DNA from 4 places in the Streptomyces sp. R818 genome. Region 2 is predicted to be linked to each of the others. Evidence: riboswitches for the same ligand, from Rfam matches in the RefSeq annotation. Region 2 holds a riboswitch; each other region holds the start of a gene.

Region 1 (3,297 bases), on a different contig from region 2:
CGCCCACAACAACGCGGCCTCCTCGGGCGGCCGGACCCTGTCCGGCGGTGTCGACGCCGCCGCGCTGCTCGGCCCGAAGCGGCTGTTCGGGGCCGCCCGCAACACCGAGGAGGCCGGCTCTCTGACGATCCTCGCCACCGCCCTCGTCGACACCGGCTCCCGCGCCGACGACTACTTCTTCGAGGAGCTCAAGAGCACCGGCAACATGGAGCTGCGCCTGGACCGCTCGCTCGCCGACCGCCGCGTCCACCCGGCCGTCGATCTCGCCCCTTCCGGCACGCGCCGCGAAGAACTCCTGCTTTCCGCGACGGAGTTGACGGCCGAGCGCGGACTGCGCCGGGCGCTGCGGGACCGGGACGGCCACTCCTCCTACGAGGCGCTGCTCGACAGGCTGCGCCACACCCCCGACAACGCCGCGTTCCTGCGCCAGGTCCAAGCGACCGTGCCCACGGGCTGACCGCCGATTGCCGGGTCCGCGATCAGATACGTAATACTCGACGCATGACATCGAGCATTACGCGGCGTGGCGGTGACCCCGCCGTCACGGTGCGCCGGGCCACCGCGCGCGACGCCAGACGGCTGACCCGGCTCGTCCGCGGCTCCCGCGCCTACGAGGGCCCGTACGCGCCGATGGTCGCGGACTACCGGGTGGGCCCCGACTACATCGAGGCACACCGGGTCTTCGTCGCGGCCTCGCTCGCCGACGACCGCGTGCTCGGCTTCTACTCCCTGCTCCTCGCCCCGCCGGAGCTGGACCTGATGTTCGTCGCGAACGACGCGCAGGGAATGGGCATCGGGCGCCTGCTCGTCGCGCACATGCGGGACGAGGCGCACACCGCGGGCCTGGACCACGTACGCGTCGTCGCGCACCCGCCGGCGGAGGGCTTCTACCGCAGCGTCGGGGCGCACCGCACGGGCACGGCCGTCGCACGGCCCCCGGCCGTCGCATGGGACCGGCCGGAACTCGTCTTCCCCATCGGCCCCTCCGGCCGGGGGCTGTCCTAGGGCCTGTCGAAGGGCTTCCGCCCCCGGCCCGCGCGGCGCACACTCGGTGGCAATTCGAGCGGGCGGCAATGGGGCAAGGAGGCCACATTGGGCGGCAGCGAGACGCGCGGCGACGCGTTCGACGTGATCGTGGAGATCCCGCAGGGCTCCCGGAACAAGTACGAGATGGACCACGAACTCGGGCGGATCCGGCTCGACCGGATGCTGTTCACCTCGACCCAGTACCCCGCGGACTACGGCTACGTACAAGGCACCCTCGGCGGCGACGGCGACCCGCTGGACGCGCTGGTGCTGACCGGCGACGCGACGTTCCCCGGCTGCGTCATCGAGTGCCGGGCCATCGGCATGTTCGTGATGAGCGACGAGAAGGGCCCGGACGAGAAGATCCTGTGCGTGCCCGCGCACGACCCGCGCCACGCGGAGACCCAGGACATCGACGACCTCCCCGAGTTCGACCGCCTGGAGATCACCCACTTCTTCGAGGTCTACAAGGACCTGGAGCCCGGCAAGTCCGTCGAGGGCTCGCACTGGGAGGGCCGGGAGAAGGCGTACGAGGAGATCGGGCGGGCGCGCGAGCGCCGCGAGGGGTAGCCGCCCGGAGCAGCGCGCGGCCCGTCCTCTAAGGTGGGCGGGCCGTGGTGCTCGGGAAGACCGGTGACGGCCCTTCGGGGCCAAGTCCGGAGCGGCCCTCGCCACTGTGATCGGGTTCCGTGCCGTCCCGCTTCCGGGTCGGTGCGGAGCACGCCGTTCCACCGCGCCACTGGCCGCCTCCGGGCGGCTGGGAAGGCAGGAGCGGCGCGCCATGCCCGTAAGCCAGGAGACCGGCCACGGCATCTCACGAAGTGATCCACGAGGTGCTGGAGCGTGATCAAGGCATGACCCTGCCCGGAACCCCCGCGACTTTCCGCTGGCGCCGTGAGGACACCGTCCGTACGGCGGGTCTCCTCGCGGTGATCGCGGCGCTGCACGTCGTCGCGTTCGGCGTGCTGTTCCTTCTCGTCGTCCCCGAGCACTACGAGGTCGGCGACAAGGCGTTCGGCATCGGACTCGGCATCACCGCGTACACGCTCGGGATGCGGCACGCGTTCGACGCCGACCACATCGCGGCGATCGACAACACCACCCGCAAGCTGATGGCGGACGGCAAGCGGCCCGTGTCGGTCGGGTTCTGGTTCGCGCTCGGGCACTCCAGCGTGGTCGTCGCGATGGCGGCGCTCGTGGCGGGCGGCGCGGCGCTCGCCGGTGTGCTCCTGAACGACGAGTCCACCACGCACCAGGTCCTGGGCGTGGTGGGCACGACGGTGTCGGGCACGTTCCTGTACCTGATCGCGGCGCTCAATCTGGTGGCGCTCCTCGGCATCCTGAAGGTGTTCCGGGCGATGCGCGAAGGCTCGTACGACGAGCGGGAGCTGGAGGAACACCTGGACTCGCGGGGCTTCATGAACCGCATCCTCGGCCGCTTCACCAGGTCGATCACCCGCCCCGGCCAGATGTACCCGCTCGGCTTCCTCTTCGGCCTCGGCTTCGACACGGCGACCGAGGTGACCCTGATGGTGATGGCGGGCAGCGGGGCCGCGGCCGGGCTGCCCTGGTACGCGATCCTCTGCCTGCCCCTGCTCTTCGCGGCGGGCATGAGTCTGTTCGACACGCTGGACGGGACGTTCATGAACTTCGCGTACCAGTGGGCGTTCTCCAACCCGGTGCGCAAGGTGTTCTACAACCTCACGATCACCGGTCTGTCGATCGCGGTCGCGTTCTTCATCGGCACGATCGAGCTGGTCGGTGTCCTGCGCGAGAAACTCGCCCTCACGGACGCGGTGACCGGCTGGATCGCCGGGCTCGACCTCGACAACGTGGGGTACGTCATCGTCGGCCTGTTCGTCGCGGTGTGGGCGGCGGCGCTCGCCTACTGGCGTCTGGCCAAGGTCGAGCAGCGCTGGTCGGCACGGGTCGCCGAGGGCGGTTGAGGCGGGGCCGGAGTCGGGCTCCGGGGCGCGTGTGTCCGGCGGGGCGCGCGAATGCGGGCCGTTCGGCCCAGTGAGGAGGGTCACATGGCCCGATTGCCCCGGCCCGCGCCTTGGGGATACTGCTCAGCAGAGCCTCCCGTGCCCTCGCTCTCCCGCCGCGGCGCACGGTCGAGGCCCGGGCCCGCCGGTCGCAGTGGGGGGAGCTGCAATCGGCGGGCCCGGCACCTTTTCGCTCTTCGCTGGGCTCGGGGTGAGTTCTCCCGGGGCGGCCCGGCCAGGGCGGGCCTCACCCGGTCGGAGGTGCCCGGGGCGATAAGGTATCGGG
Region 2 (3,297 bases):
GGGGCTGCGGTTGTCTGCCCACTCGGCTCCTCGCTTCGTCGCCGGACCAGTGGTGCCTGGGTGAACGCGTGAGGGCCCACGGATGGTTCCGTGGGCCCTCACGTACGACGCGATCGGCTCGATCTCCTCGCCGGAGCGGCCGGTTCAGCTCCCTGCGGGGACCGCGTGGCCGACCGCGGCGGGCCGGGGCTTGAGCAGGCGCTCGGCCAACTCGCCGAAGAGCAGGCCGAATCCGGTCCACAGCGTGATCTGGATGGCGAGGGCGGAGAGCCTGAAGCGCCAGAGCACAGCGGCCGGGAAGTGCTCGGGCACCTCGTTGATCACGGGCAGGAACTGGAAGGCCAGGCCGATGACGACGGCGAAGCCGAGGACCGCGACCACGGTGGCCCACCAGGTGCCCAGACGCGGGGCCAGCCGCTTGCCGAGCATCGTCGCCGCGACCGCGATGAGCACGCTCAGCACCATCATCAGGAAGTACAGCGTGGTCCGCTTGCCGATGGTGTCGGGGTTGCCGACGGCCGGCGGGTTCGCGGGGTACTTCAGGAACGGCACGACGTAGACCGCGAGCAGGGCGCAGCCGGACAGCAGCAGCGCCGTGGCGCGCGGGCCGAAGCGGCCCACCCGGCCGAGCGCGAAGCAGTAGGCGAGCGCCGCGATGCCGCCGAAGGCGACCCCGTAGACGAGGACGCCGGTAGCGAGTCCGGCCGTGGACTGGAGGCTGCGCGAGACGAGTTCGACCTCGTCACCGTGCGAGTGACCGGCGTGGGCCTCCTCGAAGCCGATCGCCTTGTCGACCATCGGCTCGCCGAGCCAGTAGGCGATGACGAGGGCGAGCACGCCCGCCGCGAGACCGGCGAGCATGCCCCGAACGAGCAGGCTGCGTACGGTGGTTGAGTTCATGAGCTGTTCGGTGTCCCTTACGTCAGTGGCAGGGGAAGCCGAGCAGGTGGCGGGCGTCGTGCACCCACTCATGGACGTCCGCGCCGCTGAACACGGAGGTGGCTCCCTGTTCGGCGCCGACGAAGTACAGAAGAACCAGCATCAGGACACCGAAGAACACGGCCCACGGGGCTATGTCCTTCAGGGGGAGCTTGGCCGGTATGACAGGGGTGGTGGCGGTCGGCTGGGCGACGTGCTGCGCCATGGCAGGGCCTCCTCGGGAGTTCGCGTCCCATCTCGGTGGTGCACAGGGACGACAGCCACGGGTCTGACTCACGGGACACAGATGCTGTCCCGTATCACAGTGGCGCGACCGTGCCGGGTTCTCACCGGCTTCCGTCGACCGTCGTCGATAACGAAGAGACGGTATCGCCTGTCGCGTTCATGGCCAAGACCGGCAGAACCACCACGTTCGGCGGCGAGGTCGATGCCGGCGACACGATCGTCCTGGATCGGGGCTCCCGACCCCGATCCGACCCGATTCCCTGGTTTGCCTTGTCATTACGTACGATCACCGGGTCAAAGCCGCGGCAGGAGCCAGGAAGCCGGTGTGAGTCCGGCACGGTCCCGCCACTGTGACCGCGCGCGTCTCGAAGGGCGTACGCGGAAGTCAGGTCACTGACCTGTCGCGGGCCCGATCCGAGGAGCGCGGACTCCGCAGGAGGCTTCCCATGCACGACGGTCACCACCGTTCCCTTTTCTCGTTCTCCCCGTCGGCCGCGGCCGCACGCGGGCGGCGTCCGGCGCGTCTCGCCGCGGCTGCCACCGCGCTGTCGGCGATCCTGCTGACAGCAGGGTGCAGCTCATCGGGCACGTCCGCCGACTCCCCGAAAGCCGGGGCCTCGGCGGCGAAGGGCTTCCCCGTCACCGTCGACAACTGCGGTGTCAAGACGACGTACACGAAGCCGCCGTCCCGCGCGGTGACGATCCACCAGCACCCGGCCGAACTGATGCTCTCGCTGGGCCTCAAGGACCGGATGGTCGGCACCTCGTATCCCGACTCGGCGGTTCTGCCCGCTCTGCGCAAGGACTTCGCGTCGATCCCGCAGCTGTCGAAGGAGGCACCGTCGTTCGAGAAGGTCCTGGACACCGATCCCGACTTCGTCTACGGCGGGTACGCCAGCGCGTTCGCGGAGAAGGAGGGACGCTCGCGCAAGGCGTTCCAGGACGCGGGCATCGACACCTACCTCAACCGGGAGAACTGCGCCGGGAAGAAGGGGGTGACCATGCAGGACACGTATACCGAGATACGCACGATCGGCAAGATCTTCGGCGTCTCCGACCGCGCGTCCGCCCTCGTCTCCAAGCTGCGCGGCCGCGTCGACAAGGCGAGCAAGGCCGTGCGGGACGCGGACGACGTCTCCGTGTTCGTCTACGACAGCGGCGACAAGTCCGCCTTCACCGCGGGCGGCAAGGGCCTGGGCAATGAACTGATCAAACTGGCGGGCGGCAAGAACGTCTTCGCCGACCTGGACGACGTGTTCGGCGACGTCTCCTGGGAACAGGTCGTGGACCGCAAGCCCGACGTCATCGCCATCTACGACTACGCGGGCACCAGCGTCGCGCAGAAGAAGAAGTTCCTGCTCTCCCAGCCCGCACTCGCCGACGTGCCCGCGATCAAGAACAAGCGTTTCGTGGTGCTGCCGCTGACCGACACCCTGGTCGGCGTCCGGTCGGCGGACGCGGTGGGCGACCTGGCGCGCGGGCTGCACCCGGACAGCTTCAAGTGACCGCTCCGGCTGTCGCGAAGGCCAGGAGTTCCGCCGCGGTGAAGGCGGGCCGCCGGGGTTCGTTCGTCCTCACCCTGGTGGTACTCGGCGTGCTCCTGCTCGCCTCCCTGACCGCCGGGCTCGCTCTCGGCTCGGTGCACGTGCCGCCCGCCCAGGTGTGGGGCATCGTGACGCACGCGCTCGGCGTCGACTGGTCGGAGCCGACCTGGACGCGGGCGCGGGAGACGATCGTCCTCGATGTGCGCGGGCCCCGCGTCCTGCTCGGCGCGGTCACCGGCGCCGGCCTCGCCGTCGTCGGTACGGCGTTGCAGGCACTGGTCCGCAACCCGCTCGCCGAGCCGTACCTGCTCGGGGTGTCCTCCGGCGCCTCACTCGGCGCGGTCGCGGTGATCGTGTTCGGGGTGAGCCTGTTCGGGGCGGTGTCCCTGTCGGCGGCCGCTTTCGCCGGAGCGCTGGGGGCGCTCGTACTCGTCTACGCCGCCGCCCGCACCGGCGGCCGCATCACCTCCCTGCGGCTGATCCTGGCCGGGGTCGCGGTGGCGTCGGTGCTCAGCGCCCTGTTGAACCTCCTGCTCCTGACCACGGACAACGGCAACGAGGCGCGCACCGTCCTCGCCTGGACGCTGGG
Region 3 (3,297 bases), 220 kb from region 2:
TCGCCCTGGCGGCGGGCTGGATCAGCCTGTGAGACCCGTGACCCCCTTCCCGAAGCCCGGAGGCACACCGTGACCGACCACGAGACACCCGCGTCCGCCGCCTACGGCGTCCACTCCGAGGTGGGCCGGCTCCGCAAGGTCCTCGTCTGCGCGCCGGGGCTCGCCCACCGCAGGCTGACCCCGACCAACTCCGACGACCTCCTCTTCGACGACGTGATGTGGGTGGAGAACGCGCAGCGCGACCACGCCGACTTCGTCAACAAGATGCGGCAGCGCGGCATCGAGGTCGTCGAGCTGCACGAGGTGCTCGCGCAGACGATGGCGCTGCCCGAGGCGAAGGACTGGCTGCTCGACCGCAAGATCGTCGCCAATCAGGTGGGGGTCGGGCTCATCGACGACACCCGCGCCTTCCTGGAGACGCTGCGGCCGGAGAAGCTCGCCGAGTTCCTCATCGGCGGGCTCGCCACCACCGATCTGCCGGACGAGTACCGCTCCGCGTACGTGTCGATGGCGCGCGAGTCCAGCGGAGTGCGCGAGTACCTGATGCCGCCGCTGCCCAACACGCTCTACACGCGCGACACCACCTGCTGGCTCTACGGCGGCCTGACGCTGAACCCGCTGTTCTGGCCCGCACGCCACGACGAGACCCTCCTGATGAAGGCGGTCTACCGCTTCCACCCGGAGTTCGCGGGCTCGACCGTCTGGTGGGGCGACCCCGAACAGGGCTGGGGTCAGGCCACGTTCGAGGGCGGCGACATCATGCCGGTCGGCAACGGCGTCGTCCTGATGGGCATGAGCGAGCGCACCTCGCGGCAGGCGATCACGCAGGTCGCGACCGCCCTGTTCGAGAAGGGCGCGGCCGAGCACGTCATCGTCGCCGGGATGCCGAAGCTGCGCGCGGCGATGCATCTGGACACCGTCTTCACCTTCGCCGACCGGGACATCGTCACGCTCTACCCGCGGATCATGGACTCGGTGCACACGTTCTCGCTGCGCCCCAGCGACAAGGCGCCGGGGCTCGACATCACCGACGAGGGGACGACCCCGTTCGTCGACGTCGTCGCGCGGGGGCTCGGCCTGCCGGGGCTACGGGTCATCGAGACCGGCGGCGACGTGTACGCCTCCGAGCGCCAGCAGTGGGACAGCGGCAACAACGCGGTCGCCCTGGAGCCCGGGGTCGTCGTCACCTACGACCGCAACACCCAGACCAACACGCTGCTGCGCAAGGCGGGCGTCGAGGTCGTCACGATCGTCGGCGCGGAACTCGGCCGCGGCCGGGGCGGCGGCCACTGCATGACATGCCCGATCGTCCGCGACCCCGTCTCCTACTGAGGCGCCGCCCGGTCAGAAGTGCGTGGCGATGCCGAAGACCCGGCGCAGCTGCGCCATGTCGTGCCGGTCGCGGTCGGCGGGCTCGTAGCCCTGGTGGAAGCGCACCTGCTGCTCGGCCGAGAGGCACGGGACCGGCTCCCCCGCGATCGTGCCGGTGACGAAGACCTCCGCCGGGTAACGGAACGGCCGCTCCGGGTCGAGCGAGGACTGCTCGGCCGACCCGTCGGCGGCGAAGCGCAAGGGGTGCAGGTCGAGTTCGCGGCCGTCGGGGTGGGCGAGGACGAAGCGCGCGGGGCGCCAGTCGAGGGTCTCGGCGAACCCTGCGCCGGTGAGGGCGGCGAGCACGGCGGGCTCCTGCTCGTGCCGGTGCATGAGATCGAGGTCGCGGTGGTCCCTGGTCTCTTCGCCGACGAGGGCGTCGATGCCCCAGCCGCCGCCGATCCACACGTCCGCCCCGGCCTCCCGCAGCAGGGCGAGGACGCCTCGTACGTCGTCCGCTGTCATCACGCGAGGCAGGCTAGGCGGGCGGGGCGCGGGCGGCGAACGGATTTCGGGGGCGTGGGTGGGCCCGTGATACGTTCCGTGAGCCAGTCGTACCTTTGTGCGTTCTGTAGGGAGCGCGTACGGGTCAGGGAATCCGGTGAGAGTCCGGAGCTGACGCGCAGCGGTGAGGGGGACGGGCGGGGCCACTGCCACTGAGCCGGTCGACGGTTCGGGAAGGCGCTCCGCCTGGACGATCCCGAGTCCGAAGACCTGCTGGCGGCCTCCGGACCGAGACCCGGCCGGGGGTGAACCGTAGGCCGGCTCCGCGTATGGGCCCTGGACGCAGAGGAACCCCCGTGCCCTTCGCACGTCGACTCCGCCACTTCGCACCGCTGTGGGCGGGCGCCCTTCTCCTGACCGCGTGCGGCGGTGGCGACGGCTCCGCCGACGCCGCCCAGGGTGCAGGCGCCGCCGTCACCCTCGACAACTGCGGCGCGACGGTCCGCGTCGCGCACACCCCGCGCCGGGCCGTCGCCCTCGACCAGGGCTCGGCGGAGATCCTGCTCTCGCTCGGGCTCGCGGACCGGATGGTCGGCACCGCGACATGGACCGACCCTGTCCTCAAGGGCCTGGAGAAGGCGAACGCGAAGGTGCCGCGCCTCGCCGACCGCTACCCCTCCTTCGAGAAGGTCCTCGACACCGAACCGGACTTCGCCGCCGCCTCCTTCCAGTACACGATCGGCAAGGGCGGCGTGGCACCGCGCGACAAGTTCGAGAAGCTCGGCGTGCCCACCTACCTCTCCCCCAGCGACTGCGCGGGCAAGGACAACAGCGGGGACGGCGACGGCGTCCGCACCAGCGCGCTGACGATGGACACGGTCTACGGCGAGATACGTGACCTGGCGCGGATCTTCGACGTCGAGGAGCGCGGCGAGAAGCTCGTCGCTCAGCTCACGTCCCGGGTCGACAAGGCGACGACCGGGATCGACGCCGACGGCGTGAGCGTCCTGTACTGGTTCGCCAACTCCGACTCGCCCTACATGGCGGGCTGTTGCGGCGCGCCCGGCATCGTCACCAAGGAACTCGGCGTGCGCAACGTCTTCGACGACACCCACGAGGAGTGGCCGCAGATCAACTGGGAGACGGTCGCGGACCGCGACCCGGACGTCCTCGTCATCGGCGACCTCACCCGCCGCTCCCAGTCCGCCGAGTCCGCCGCGCAGAAGATCAGGTTCCTGGAGTCCGACCCGGTCACCAAGAACATGACGGCCGTGCGCGAGAAGCGGTACGTGCTGCTCAGCGGGCAGGCCCTCAACCCCACCATCCGCACCGTCGAGGGCGTGGAGAAGGTGGCCGCCGCGCTGCGCGAGTTCGGCCTCGACAAGTGACGACCACGGTGGTCCGCCCCGCCCTCTACTGGGCCGCGGCCCTCGCGGCGCTCTGCGTATCGGTCGCCGTCGCCATCACGATCGGGCCCGCGCA
Region 4 (3,297 bases), on a different contig from region 2:
GCAGGACTCCGCGCGCGGTGCGGGTCTTCTCCCAGGCGGGCAGCGGGCCGTTGCGCTCGGCCAGGTCGGCGGAGGCCTCGTACGCGGCGAGCATGATGCGCTCGGCAAGGCGCGTCGAAAGTGCTTTCGCCTGCGGCGAGTCGAAGGGCAGGCGCAGCTTGAAGAAGACGTCCTGGAGGCCCATCGCGCCGAGGCCGACCGGGCGCCAGCGGGCGTTGGAGCGGCCCGCCTGCTCGGTCGGGTAGAAGTTGATGTCGACGACGCGGTCGAGGAAGGTGACGGCGGTGCGGACCGTCTCGTCGAGCCGCTCCCAGTCGATGTCTCCGTCGACGACGAAGGCGCCCAGGTTGACCGACCCCAGATTGCAGACAGCGGTCTCCCCGTCGTCCGTCACCTCCAGGATCTCCGTGCACAGGTTCGAGGAGTGGACGGTGTGGCCGGGCTCCGCGGTCTGGTTGGCGGTGCGGTTGGCGGCGTCCTTGAAGGTCAGCCAGCCGTTGCCGGTCTGCGCGAGGGTGCGCATCATGCGGCCGTACAGCTCGCGCGCGGGGATCGTCTTCTGCGCCTTGCCGTCGGCCTCGGCAGCGCGGTACGCGGCGTCGAACTCGGCGCCCCACAGGTCCACGAGGTCGGGCACGTCGGCCGGGGAGAACAGCGACCAGGGGCCGTCGTCGGCGACGCGGCGCATGAACTCGTCGGGGATCCAGTGCGCCAGGTTGAGGTTGTGGGTGCGGCGCGCGTCCTCGCCGGTGTTGTCGCGCAGCTCCAGGAACTCCTCGATGTCGGAGTGCCAGGTCTCCAGGTAGACGGCGGCGGCGCCCTTGCGGCGCCCGCCCTGGTTCACGGCGGCGACCGACGCGTCCAGCGTCTTCAGGAACGGCACGATGCCGTTGGAGTGCCCGTTGGTGCCCCGGATCAGCGAACCCCGGCTGCGGATGCGGGAGTAGGAGAGTCCGATGCCGCCGGCGTGCTTGGAGAGGCGGGCCACCTGGTGGTAGCGGTCGTAGATCGAGTCCAGCTCGTCGAGCGGGGAGTCGAGCAGGTAGCAGCTCGACATCTGCGGGTGACGGGTGCCGGAGTTGAAGAGGGTGGGGGAGGAGGGGAGGTAGTCCAGGCGGCTCATGAGGCCGTAGAGGTCGGCGACCTCGCCCAGGGCGCGCACGGAATCGTCCTCGGCCAGACCGGTGGCCACGCGCAGCATGAAGTACTGCGGCGTCTCGATGACCTGGCGGGTGATCGGGTGGCGCAGCAAGTAACGGCTGTGCAGGGTGCGCAGGCCGAAGTAGCCGAAGCGGTCGTCGGCGCCGGTGTCGATGAGCGCGTCGAGCCGCGTCGCGTGTACGCGGGCGAACTCGGCGGTGCGGTCGGCGATCAGGCCCTCCCGGTGGCCGACCGCGATCGACCCCGTGAAGGAGGTGACCCCCTGCGTGGCTGCCTCGGCGGCGATGGTGAGCGTGAGCAGGCGGGCGGCGAGCCGGGAGTAGACCGGGTCCTCGGAGATCAGCCCGGCGGCGGCCTCGGTGGCCAGCTCGCGCAGCTCGGCCTCGTCGGCGCGGGCGCTGCGGCCGCGCAGCGCGGCGGCGGCGACGCGGCCGGGGTCGGCGCCCGGGAGGTCGGCGGTCAGCTCGGTCAGGGTGCGCAGCAGCGCGGTGCCCGGAGCGTCCTGCTCTTCTGCGGCTGAGACCGGTTCGGCGGGCGGCGCGATGGTCACTGGGGGCTCTCCCTCGCTCGGCTCGGGGCCTTGCGGGGAGGAGTGGCTCGGGCGCGCACGCAGGGGGGCGCCGTCGTCACCGGCCCATTCCGCGAGGCCCGGACGTCATCTCCGTCCGGGCCGGACGGCTCGGACGGGCTGCGGCAGGTCGTCGGACTCACGCGGGCGCGGCGGTATGCGCGCTACGTTCACCGTTGCGGGACAGTTCCGGATTTGCACCGGATTCCCCTGCGGCTGCAGCGAGAGCGAGCATACATGTTGTGCCGGGTGCGAGTGACGGGCCCATATCTTGTGTCGGCCGTGTCGTTCAGCGGCACGTACGAGGACGGGCCCCTCCGCGCAAGCAGAGGGGCCCGTCCTAAGGAACGTACGACTGGATCAGTGGCCGGAGCCCGCCCCCACGACCGGGAGGTCCGTCTGCACGCCCTTGTCGCCGGCGTCGGCCGTGTAGTCGCCGGGCGACGTCTCGTCGATGCCCTCGGGGGCCTTCGCCGCCCTCAGGACGAAGGTCAGGACGACGGTCACGATCACGTTCATCACGAACGCCGTCAGACCGATGTACCCGATCTCCCCGATGCCGGGAATCTCCTTCGAGGACCCGCCGAAGTGCGCCTGCGTCGGCGACGCCACCCCGTACGCGGCGAGCGTGCCGTACACCATGCCGACCGCCCAGCCCGCGATCAGCGCCCAGCGGTGGAACCAGCGGGTGAAGAGGCCGCCGACCAGCGCCGGCATGGTCTGCAGGATCCAGATGCCGCCGAGGAGCTGGAAGTTGATGGCGACGGTCTTGTCCATGGTGAGGACGAAGACGAGCGCGCCCACCTTCACGAGCAGCGACACGAGCTTGGAGACCTTGGTCTCCTGCGCCGGGGTCGCGTCGGGCTTGATGAAGTCCTTGTAGATGTTGCGCGTGAAGAGGTTCGCCGCGGCGATGGACATGATGGCCGCGGGCACGAGCGCGCCGATGCCGATGGCGGCGAACGCGACACCCGTGAACCAGTCGGGGAACATGTCCTCGAACAGCTGCGGGATCGCCAACTGCCCGTTCTGCACCTTGATCCCGGCCGCGATCGCCATGAACCCGAGCAGCGCGAGCAGGCCCAGCATGAGCGAGTACAGCGGCAGGATCGTGGTGTTGCGGCGGATCACGTCACGGCTCTTGGAGGAGAGCGTCGCGGTGATCGAGTGCGGGTACATGAACAGCGCGAGCGCCGAGCCGAGCGCGAGCGTCGCGTACGTCCAGTGGCCCGCCTCGCCCGGCGCGAGCGCCCCGACGGGTTTCCCTGTCGCCGGATTGAGCTGCTCGAACTTCTCGCCCGCCGCGGCGAAGATGTCGTCGAAGCCGCCCAGCTTGATCGGGATGTAGATGATGGCGACCGCGATGACGAGGTAGATCAGACCGTCCTTGACGAACGCGATCAGCGCGGGGGCGCGCAGGCCCGAGGAGTACGTGTACGCCGCGAGGACGCCGAAGGCGATGAGGAGCGGCAGGTCCTTGATGAACCAGTTGGTGTTCTCGCCGCCGCCGACGCCCATGACGTCGAGCACGGCCTGGATGCCGACGAGCTGGAGCGCGATATACGGCA

Evidence for each region. A riboswitch is a leader RNA that binds a small molecule or an ion and turns the genes downstream of it on or off. The one in region 2 is predicted to bind cobalamin.
Region 1: linked by a shared signal. The riboswitch ahead of nicT (Nickel transporter NicT) and the one ahead of N5I75_RS32645 (ABC transporter substrate-binding protein) in region 2 are both predicted to bind cobalamin.
Region 3: linked by a shared signal. The riboswitch ahead of N5I75_RS31625 (ABC transporter substrate-binding protein) and the one ahead of N5I75_RS32645 (ABC transporter substrate-binding protein) in region 2 are both predicted to bind cobalamin.
Region 4: linked by a shared signal. The riboswitch ahead of N5I75_RS02475 (ribonucleoside-diphosphate reductase subunit alpha) and the one ahead of N5I75_RS32645 (ABC transporter substrate-binding protein) in region 2 are both predicted to bind cobalamin.

The regions. Positions count from the first base shown of each region.
Region 1 covers NZ_JAOCNE010000013.1:65,968-69,264, forward strand. Annotated here, with positions in the region: gene rho (transcription termination factor Rho) at 1-457, shown strand, start outside; gene N5I75_RS29765 (GNAT family N-acetyltransferase) at 502-1,005, shown strand; gene N5I75_RS29770 (inorganic diphosphatase) at 1,093-1,596, shown strand; cobalamin riboswitch at 1,625-1,849, shown strand; gene nicT (Nickel transporter NicT) at 1,881-2,972, shown strand.
Region 2 covers NZ_JAOCNE010000014.1:239,867-243,163, reverse strand. Annotated here, with positions in the region: gene N5I75_RS32660 (hypothetical protein) at 1-22, opposite strand, end outside; gene N5I75_RS32655 (CbtA family protein) at 145-900, opposite strand; gene N5I75_RS32650 (CbtB domain-containing protein) at 923-1,144, opposite strand; cobalamin riboswitch at 1,182-1,331, opposite strand; cobalamin riboswitch at 1,439-1,580, shown strand; gene N5I75_RS32645 (ABC transporter substrate-binding protein) at 1,611-2,669, shown strand; gene N5I75_RS32640 (FecCD family ABC transporter permease) at 2,666-3,297, shown strand, end outside.
Region 3 covers NZ_JAOCNE010000014.1:20,161-23,457, reverse strand. Annotated here, with positions in the region: gene N5I75_RS31640 (basic amino acid/polyamine antiporter) at 1-32, shown strand, start outside; gene N5I75_RS31635 (arginine deiminase) at 70-1,332, shown strand; gene N5I75_RS31630 (nucleotidyltransferase domain-containing protein) at 1,345-1,836, opposite strand; cobalamin riboswitch at 1,915-2,107, shown strand; gene N5I75_RS31625 (ABC transporter substrate-binding protein) at 2,145-3,203, shown strand; gene N5I75_RS31620 (FecCD family ABC transporter permease) at 3,200-3,297, shown strand, end outside.
Region 4 covers NZ_JAOCNE010000001.1:554,678-557,974, reverse strand. Annotated here, with positions in the region: gene N5I75_RS02475 (ribonucleoside-diphosphate reductase subunit alpha) at 1-1,711, opposite strand, end outside; cobalamin riboswitch at 1,837-1,965, opposite strand; gene mctP (monocarboxylate uptake permease MctP) at 2,090-3,297, opposite strand, start outside.